3 regions of the Bacillus shivajii genome follow, and region 2 is predicted to be linked to each of the others. Evidence: predicted binding sites of a transcription regulator. Region 2 holds the regulator's gene; each other region holds the start of a gene.
The links. The regulator Rex, encoded in region 2, represses fermentation and respiration genes when NADH is low (regulators of the CRP and FNR family bind a similar motif). The targets are predictions, from matches to a motif close to TTGTGAAATATTTCACAA.
Positions count from the first base shown of each region.

Region 1 (3,288 bases), 1.7 Mb from region 2:
AGGCAGTAAAATGTGGGATGAAACTGGAAAAGAATATTTAGATTTCTTCTCTGGTGCTGGTGCTTTAAATTATGGTCACAATGATCCAAAAATGAAAGAAAAGCTTGTAGAGTATATTTTAAATGATGGGATTACTCATTCATTAGATAAAGCTACTACAGCAAAACGAGACTTTCTGAAAAAATTTAATGACGTGATTTTAAAGCCAAGAGATATGGATTATAAAGTAATGTTTCCTGGCCCAACTGGTACAAATACAGTTGAAAGCGCATTAAAAATTGCACGTAAAGTGACTGGAAGAACGGAAGTTATTAGTTTTACAAATGGCTTCCACGGTATGACGATTGGTTCCCTATCTGTAACAGGAAATGCGATGAAACGTAAAGGAGCGGGAATTCCGCTTTCAAACGCTGTTACAATGCCTTTTGATCGTTTTAATGAAGATGGTGAAGACTTTGCAAGTCTTGATTACCTTGAGAGCTTTTTAGAAAATAGCGGTAGTGGTGTTGATATCCCGGCTGCAATGATTCTAGAAACAGTTCAAGGTGAAGGTGGTATTAATGCTGCCAGGTTTGAATGGATAAAACGAGTCGATGAAATTTGTAAGAAATGGGATATTAAATTAATCATCGATGATGTTCAAGCAGGTGTTGGACGTACAGGTACATTCTTCTCATTTGAACCTGCCGGCATTAAGCCAGATATTATTTGTCTATCAAAATCTATTGGTGGATTTGGTTCACCATTAGCATTAACTTTAATTGATCCTGAAATGGATATTTGGAGTCCAGGTGAACATAACGGTACGTTTAGAGGAAACAATCATGCATTTATTACAGCAACAGAGTCCCTATCATATTGGGAAGATGATTCTTTTGAAGAAAGCATTCAACAGAAATCGAAGAAAATTTCCGATTTCTTAGAAGAGTTAGTCAATAAATACCCAGAAATGAAAGGTCATGTACGTGGCCGTGGTTTCATGGTAGGGATTGGTTCTGCAGTAGATGGATTATCATCAAAAGTTGCTGAAGAAGCATTTAATAGAGGGTTAATCATGGAGACTTCAGGAAGTAATGACGAAGTATTTAAACTGTTCCCTGCTTTAAATATTAAAGAAACAGAGCTTGAAAAAGGCTTAGATATTATTGAAGATAGCGTAAAAGCAGTATTAGCAGCAGAAAAAGAACTCGTAACAAACTAATAGTCTAAAACAATTTAGGAGGAAAACAACATGAAAGTAGTTAAACTAGAAGATGTCATTAATACAGACCAAGAAGTAAAAGGTGAAAACTGGACCAGCCGACGCTTAATTTTAAAAGATGTTGGAATGGGGTATTCTGTACATGATACCGTTATTAAAGCAGGAACAGAAACACATATTTGGTATCAAAACCATTTAGAAGCTGTTTATTGTATCGAAGGTAAAGGTGAAGTTGTTACACTTAAAGATGAAAAAGTTCATCCTATTGAAGCGAACACACTTTATGCCTTAGATGAGCACGATGAGCACCTGCTACGTGCTGAGACTGATATGCGTATGGTATGTGTATTCAACCCACCAATTACAGGACGTGAAACACACGATGAAAATGGTGTGTATCCGTTAGTAGATTAATATAATGAATATATATAAGGAAGAGGCTATGACGTCTCTTCCTTTTTTGTGATCTTACTCATACCATAAGTGTCTCTGATAGCGAAGTCACAAAATCAACAAATAGACTTTTACAATGCCTTTTAAAAAACATACTTCCTTACCTTCTATTATAGAAATGAGACTTAAAAAAACAAAGATGTGGATATATTCACAATTTTTTCACGAGATTGCAACGCTTTGTTCACAGCTTCACTGATGCCAAAACTTGTTTTCTTTATATACTATTAGTGAAGATCATACATTTTACTCACCACCAAGCTCCAAACCTCTAACACTCTGTACGATCTTCTAATAATATTAAAGGAGGCAAATATAATGTTTTTGGACTTCTTACGAAATAATACGATTGCCGCAGGGATTTTGACGATTTTACGCATCTATTTAGGTTGGAACTGGATGACAGCAGGTTGGGGAAAATTGACTGGTGATGGTGGGTTTAGTGCTCAAGGGTTTTTAACAGGTGCAGTGAATAACGAAGCGGTCATGGAAAATTATCCGACATATCATGCATTCATTGATAATATCGTTCTGCCTAATGTTGATTTATTTAGTTTCATGGTTTCCTGGGGACAATTCCTCGTTGGTCTAGGGCTATTATTGGGTGTCCTTACAACAGCAGCTGCCTTTTTCGGTATGACGATGAACTTCGCATTCATGTTTGCAGGGACTGTTTCATCAAACCCTTGGATGGTTCTATTAACATTCTTTGTGGTAGTAGCAGGATATAATGCTGGTAAGTTTGGTGGAGACCGTTGGGTGATTCCATACCTTCGTGAAACCCTCTTTAAAAAGATATTTAAAAAGCAAAAAAATACTGCTTAATTTAGTAAAAACCAAAGGGAGCAACTTTACATCGTTGCCCCCTTTTTTGGTTTCAATTAGACTGTTATTTTCACTGCACATGCTTTAAATTCAGCTGTTCCAGAGATCGGATCGAATTCATTTATTGTTAAGACATTTGTCGGTACTTCACTCCAATGGAAGCTCATAAAGACGAGTCCTGGTACAACTTGGTCTGTAACCTTAGCCTTAACTTTTACTTTCCCTCTTCGCGAACTTACTTCAACGAATTGGCCATTTTCAACTCCTAATGAATGAGCATCCTCTGGGTGAATATCTACTGTTTCTTCTGTTTGTTTTAACTTCACACCATCAGCATAATATTTTGTTTGGCTGTGAGTATTATAAACTTCATACCGCCTGCCTGTCGTTAACGTAAAAGGATACTCTTCGTCTGGCATCTCGATTGGTGAGGTGTAGTCAACTGGTAAAAATCGAGATTTATCGTCTTCTTCAATCATATTGTTATGAAATCTTTCATGAAGAACAAAAGTTCCAGGGTGTTCGATGTTTGGACAAGGGTAATGAAGCCCTCCGTGATCATCTAACCTTACATAAGACATTCCACCATACATCTCATGGGCAAGCTCTCTTACTTCATTCCAAATCGCTTCACTGTTGTCATATTGCATTGTAACCCCTAGTTTCTCCGATAATTCACATAATATCTCCCAGTCTTCCTTTACGTTCGGATGAGCATCAATCGCTTTTCTCACTCTTTGTACGCGGCGATCTGTGTTCGTATACGTCCCTTCAACTTCCCCCCAAGACTTTGCAGGAAGAACGACATC
Region 1 is NZ_CP084703.1:2,268,907-2,272,194, reverse strand. It holds gene ectB (diaminobutyrate--2-oxoglutarate transaminase) at 1-1,201, shown strand, start outside; gene LGQ02_RS11105 (ectoine synthase) at 1,232-1,615, shown strand; gene LGQ02_RS11100 (DoxX family membrane protein) at 1,973-2,479, shown strand; gene fdhF (formate dehydrogenase subunit alpha) at 2,536-3,288, opposite strand, start outside.
Region 1: a site for Rex is predicted at 1,794-1,811, ahead of LGQ02_RS11100 (DoxX family membrane protein). Genes of this name have one in related genera too.

Region 2 (3,288 bases):
AATCAGAGAAGTTTAACCCAGATAAAATACTGCGAATGTCGGCTTCATATTGGTAACCGCCTTGATCTTTAAAGTCTTGTTGTAATTGATCATATTCTTGCAATACTTTTTCATAGTTTGGTGCACTTGGGTTGCTCATTTTTTCTTCTAATTCTCGTAAATGTTTCTCCATTTGTTTTAAATGGGTGAAAACAGACATCATTTCATCCCAAATTGAGCGGTTCGTATTTAAGCCACTATGTTGGGCTAAATAACCGATTTCAACGTTTTTAGGGATAATAATATCTCCAGAGTCATGAGATAGTTCTCCTGATATAATTTTTAACAATGTTGACTTGCCTGCGCCATTTCGACCGACAAGAGCAATTCGTTCACGACTTTGGACTTCAAGTTTTACATTGGATAATATTGTTTCAGCCCCAAAGGACTTTGTTATTTGTACACATTGTAATAAAATCATATTATTTCATCCTCACCACATCATTGGGTCATTACAAAATAAGTGTACATGACTGTTACGCAAAGTGGCAACATTTGTAGTAAAGTGGAACATGAATTCTTGCTAATCTAGAGAAGGATTGTGCAGTTTGTCCAACTATGGTGTACAATAGACGAAGAGACAAAAGGAGGGGCACCGATGGGTTCGTTTACACATTTTAATGACCAAGGTCGAGCAAAAATGGTCGATATTTCTGACAAACAAGAAACGGTTCGCACAGCTGTGGCGAAAAGCAGTGTCCAAGTGACAAAAGATATTTACGAGGGCATTACTGCAGGAACGATGAAAAAAGGTGACGTTCTTTCCGTTGCACAAGTAGCAGGAGTAATGGCGGCCAAAAATACATCGCAATGGATTCCAATGTGTCATCCATTATCACTCTCAGGTGTGGATATTCATTTTGACTGGGAAGTAAGTGAAGAAACATACATTCTTCTTATTGAAGTTGGTGTGAAGACGAAAGGGAGCACAGGAGTAGAGATGGAGGCGTTAACAGCTGCATCAGCAACAGCACTTACAGTTTATGATATGTGTAAAGCTATAGATAAAGGAATGGTCATTGGCGAGACTTTCTTGCAGGAGAAAACCGGCGGAAAGAGCGGCGACTACAAGAGATAAAAGAGCGATTGAACCAATTCATGATGGTGGGAGGCGAAAAAAATGGATATCGATCAAACAAAAATACCGCAAGCAACTGCAAAAAGGCTGCCGTTATATTATCGTTTTTTAGAAAGCTTGCAAGCATCAGGGAAAAATCGTGTATCTTCAACAGAGTTAAGTGAAGCAGTAAAAGTCGATTCAGCGACGATTCGAAGGGATTTCTCCTATTTCGGCGCGCTAGGAAAGAAAGGGTATGGTTACAACGTCAATTATTTATTAACCTTTTTTAGAAAAACATTAGATCAAGATGAAATAAGAAAGGTTATTTTAGTAGGTGTCGGTAACTTAGGGACTGCCTTATTAAATTACAACTTTACGAAAAGTAACAATATGAGAATTGAGATGGCATTTGATGTTGATGAAAGCAAGGTCGGTCAAAAAATTGGAAGCGTTCCCATTTATCATTTAGATGAAGTAAAAGAACGCATAGCTGGTGAAGCAGAAGTGGCAATGTTAACTGTCCCTTCAGCAGCAGCGCAAGGGATTGCTGATCAGTTAGTAGATGCTGGAATTAAAGGGATCTTAAACTTTACACCAGCAAGGTTATCTGTACCAGACAACGTCCGAGTTCATCATATTGATTTATCTGTAGAACTTCAATCCCTTATCTACTTCTTGAAACATTATCCAATGTAATGAAACGGTTGATACCCTTTCATTGTTGGAAAACGGAACAAAAACGATATATAAGTGTCATCACTTAGACAAGCTGTGGGAGAAATGTACCTGCAGCTTTTTGTATAGGAAGAACTTGTTTTTGATTTCCAAAAAAGTCCTAAATTCTATCATGAAATCATACACATGTTTTGGTATAGTAGAATTATATATTTCGAGAATCGAACATTTTGGCTAACTAATAAGGGAATCAGGTGAAAACATGAGTAAAATTCCACATAAATGGCTCGTATTAATTTCTGTGTTACTTGGTACATTTACAGTCATTTTAAATAACAGTATGTTAAATCCAGCTGTTCCACATATCATGGAGGTTTTTGATGCCGATGCTGTTTCGGCTGGTTGGGTAATTACGATCTTCATGGTAACCATGGGGATTACGATGCCACTTACAGGTTTTTTAAGTGATAAGTTCGGAAAGAAGGAAATGTATTTGTTTGGCGTTTCCCTCTTCTTATTAGGGTCTCTATTAGGGTCGTTTTCATGGAATCTATCATCACTCATTTTTTTCCGTGGGCTTCAAGGAGTCGGTGGCGGATTTATTATGCCCCTTTCCATGGTGTTCATTTTCCAAGTGTTCCCGAAAAAAGAACGAGGGATGGCGACTGGGATTTGGGGAATTGCAGCGATGATGGCACCAACGATTGGACCTACATTAGGTGGTTTCATTATTGAACTTGGTACATGGCAATGGTTATTCTTATGTAATATACCGACAGGTCTTTTAGGATTAACCTTTTCAATGCTTTATCTAAAGCGAACGAAGCGAGCAGACAATTTGAAGTTTGACCGAAGCGGGTTTGTCACAGTGACCCTTGGAGTTGGGGCGATCTTACTTGCTTTAGGGCGAATTAGTGAACTCGCGCATTTATATGACCCACTGAATATATCGTTATTGATCATCGGGGCTATTGCATTGTATTTCTTTGTGAAAATCGAAAACAAAACAGAACAACCTTTACTAGATCTATCGATATTTAAAATTAAAGCTTACGCATACAGTGTTTGGGTCGCAATTATTAGTTCAATTAGTTTGTTTGGTGGAATTTTTCTCATCCCACTGCTTGTACAAAATGTGTATGGTTACGGAGCCATTATGACAGGTCTTGTCTTTTTACCAGCAGCTTTACTCGCAGGAATATTTATGACGGTAGGTGGGAGAATCCTTGATAAAAAAGGACCTTCACTTGTCGTAACAAGTGGTCTTATTTTTTCAACGGTTGGAACGCTTTTATTCGGTTTTATCGACTTACAAACGGCGATTTGGGTATTGTTTGTACTTAACGCCATAAGAGGTATAGGGATGGGCCTTAGTACAATGCCAGCAACAACTACCGGAATGAATGCGATTCCTGAGAAGTTCATATCACGCGGATCTGCGATGAATAATGTATTAAGGCAAATGAGTTCGGCTTTAGGTATTGTGTTTATATCCGTTTACTTTGAGGTTCGTA
Region 2 is NZ_CP084703.1:527,653-530,940, forward strand. It holds gene LGQ02_RS02650 (ABC transporter ATP-binding protein) at 1-460, opposite strand, end outside; gene moaC (cyclic pyranopterin monophosphate synthase MoaC) at 638-1,117, shown strand; gene LGQ02_RS02660 (redox-sensing transcriptional repressor Rex) at 1,160-1,795, shown strand; gene LGQ02_RS02665 (MDR family MFS transporter) at 2,037-3,288, shown strand, end outside.

Region 3 (3,288 bases), 1.5 Mb from region 2:
TAACAATGAGCGATGAATTGATGACTGATACAATAAAGAACACAACTGATACAGCCATGAATACATAGACGAGGAGTACAAAAAAGCGAATTCCTTTTCCTGGATTTTTCTTAAACTTCTTTTGTTGAACTTCTTTTATTTGCAAAATAAAAAAGATGATACCAACCGTTAAAAAGAATAGGCTCACTGGGAGAAATGCAGTAGCTTTACTGAAAAAAGCTGTAAAAGCCCCTGCAATAATGGCGATATGAAGACTTAAGAGACACCATTTTTGCCATTTCTCCGAAAACCCATGTGATAAATAAAACATGGGGAGCATCTTAAAACTGTACCCAACGATTAAAAAGAGGAAAAAACCGATTAGTCCAAACCATAAATGTGAAACGAGTAGTGACTGGTGAAAACCGATGATTCCAAAACGGAAATTTACAACCATGATGAGCCCACTGACTACAGTTAATCCTAAATATATAAGGGAACTTTTCGTTGCAAAGATCACTTGATTGTTTAGTTCTGAACGAATGATTGTCATAAAAACATTGATTATAAAGATGAGTACGCCGACTATTGTCATTGCACCAAAAACCATCATTCCTTCAAGGTTGAAAGCAGGAATTGAAATTAATAGCCCAGTAACGCCGATGAAATGTAGGAAAAAATGCGTGAATCCTGCTTTTTTACTGTGAATATTTTTTTGCGTAATCACGCTAATTAATTGATAAATTGCTCCCATGACTAATGTGGTCATCCATCCTAAAATAAACAAATGAGAAAGGGCAATACCATGTGGTCCTCTCACCATTTCTGGTGAAAAGGAAGATGGATATAGGATAAACATGACCGAAAAGATAATTAGAAAAAAGAAGCTAGAAATAATAAACGAAAATGGCAAAATAAATTGGTTATCGCTTTTTGATAATGATTGCTGCAAGCCGCTCTGCATACAAGCTCACCTCTATTCTCTCGTTAAATGCACTTTAGCTGAACCATCAGGCTGTTCCTCGATCGAATAGCGAATCCCCATATCTTTTAGTTCTTCGATTAAATAGACTGGAACCCTATCGTTATGGATCGTTAATGTTTCATTAGGTTCGAGCATTTCTAATCGTTTTATTGTTCGAACCATTGGTTGTGGTGGTTCAAGCCCTCGGTTATCAAGAAAAGTGGCGGTTAATTCCTCTTGATTTAGAGGAGAGTTATTTGTTGGCGCAACTTCACGTTTCTTTTTCTTAAAAAACGAAGAAAACAAGCCATTCTTTCTTTTTTGGAAAGTTGTTTGGTAATGTTTTTCTCCGAGCTTTTCGACTTCATTGTCAAATCCTTTTGCTTTCATGACCCCTAATAATGGAGTAGGCTTTATTGTCGAGTGAAGGACGAAAATCTCATCATCATTTAAATTTTTCACCGTGCTCATGATTTTTTTGAACGGATCTTGGTTATTTTCTAAATCTTTGCGAACATCGAGAGTTACCTTTTGACTCATAACAGCCTCCTGTATATTTGACTTAATTTCACTATAAAATACTTCGAAAAAATATGGGGTGATTCATATCACAAAATCACCACGTGCAGCCGAGTAACCGATTCACATGTAACTTTTTGCGTCCGTTTGCGTCAAAAGAAAAAAGAGGGAAGTAGGGGATTAAATATGAGTTCGTTTAAAAAAATGATCACAATTTTGGGTATCACTTTATTGCTTTCGAGTATGGTGAGTGTCAATCTTGTTTTTGCAAATGATGAAGAATTAGATTCGTTTACTGAAAAACTGCAAGATTGGGAAGAAGAAGGAATTGATTCAAATCATACAGAGGTTATTGAAGCATTGCGAAACTATATTTTTGAACAAATAGATGATGATGTGTTTGCTAGTTTGCATATTGATCGAGAGCAACGTGACTTAGGGGTCATTGTTCTCTCTTTTACAGAAGAGATCAATGATGAACATAAAGAACAATTAAAGTCGTTAGCAGAGGATCCAGCAGAACTTGTATTTCGAATCGTCGATTATACAGAAGATGAATTGATCGAAAAGCAGCGTGAAATTGATTTGAATGCTTTTGAAGCGGATGGGATCGAAATTCATTATACGAGTGTTGATGTGGTTGGAAATACTGTTGAAGTTGGGATTTCACCATTCAATGAAACGAATAGGCAAATGATTTATGATCATCATGGATCAGATATGGTAAATGTTGTTGCAGGTGAAAAGGTTATGCCGTTCAACGAAGGAGAAAGTATTGTAGTAGAGGATCAATTGGTAGAAAAGGATGTGCAAAACCAGAATTTCTTCCAAAGTCTTTTTCAATCTATTAGATCTTGGTTTTCAAATATCTTTTAAAAATTCATGAGAAATAATAGAGGTTTCGTTAAAAGGGCTGTCCAAGGTAACATGTTTAACATTAAGTTTTACATGTTGCCTTTTTATTTTGGTTTTTATTAAATAAAGCACTCGAATCCGTTTACAGGCGGATGCTTTCACCTCTAGGCACAAGCGCGACATCCGTTCAAGCTGCACTTCGTTTGCTTTCGCGGTGTCTTCTTTGCACCTCTAGGCACAAGCGCGACATCCGTTCAAGCTGCACTTCGTTTGCTTTCGCGGTGTCTTCTTTGCACCTCTAGGCACAAGCGCGACATCCGTTCAAGCTGCACTTCGTTTGCTTTCGCGGTGTCTTCTTTGCACCTCTAGGCACAAGCGCGACATCCGTTCAAGCTGCACTTCGTTTGCTTTCGCGGTGTCTTCTTTGCACCTCTAGGCACAAGCGCGACATCCGTTCAAGCTGCACTTCGTTTGCTTTCGCGGTGTCTTCTTTGCACCTCTAGGCACAAGCGCGACATCCGTTCAAGCTGCACTTCGTTTGCTTTCGCGGTGTCTTCTTTGCACCTCTAGGCACAAGCGCGACATCCGTTCAAGCTGCACTTCGTTTGCTTTCGCGGTGTCTTCTTTGCACCTCTAGGCACAAGCGCGACATCCGTTCAAGCTGCACTTCGTTTGCTTTCGCGGTGTCTTCTTTGCACCTCTAGGCACAAGCGCGACATCCGTTCAAGCTGCACTTCGTTTGCTTTCGCGGTGTCTTCTTTGCACCTCTAGGCACAAGCGCGACATCCGTTCAAGCTGCACTTCGTTTGCTTTCGCGGTGTCTTCTTTGCACCTCTAGGCACAAGCGCGACATCCGTTCAAGCTGCACTTCGTTTGCTTTCGCGGTGTCTTCTTTGCACCTCTAGGCACAAGCGCGACATCCGTTCAAGCTGCACTTCGTTTGCTTTCGCGGTGTCTTCTTTGCCGCAGGC
Region 3 is NZ_CP084703.1:3,442,668-3,445,955, reverse strand. It holds gene LGQ02_RS16615 (hypothetical protein) at 1-943, opposite strand, end outside; gene LGQ02_RS16610 (DUF2249 domain-containing protein) at 956-1,483, opposite strand; gene LGQ02_RS16605 (hypothetical protein) at 1,649-2,338, shown strand.
Region 3: a site for Rex is predicted at 1,540-1,557, ahead of LGQ02_RS16610 (DUF2249 domain-containing protein). Genes of this name have one in related genera too.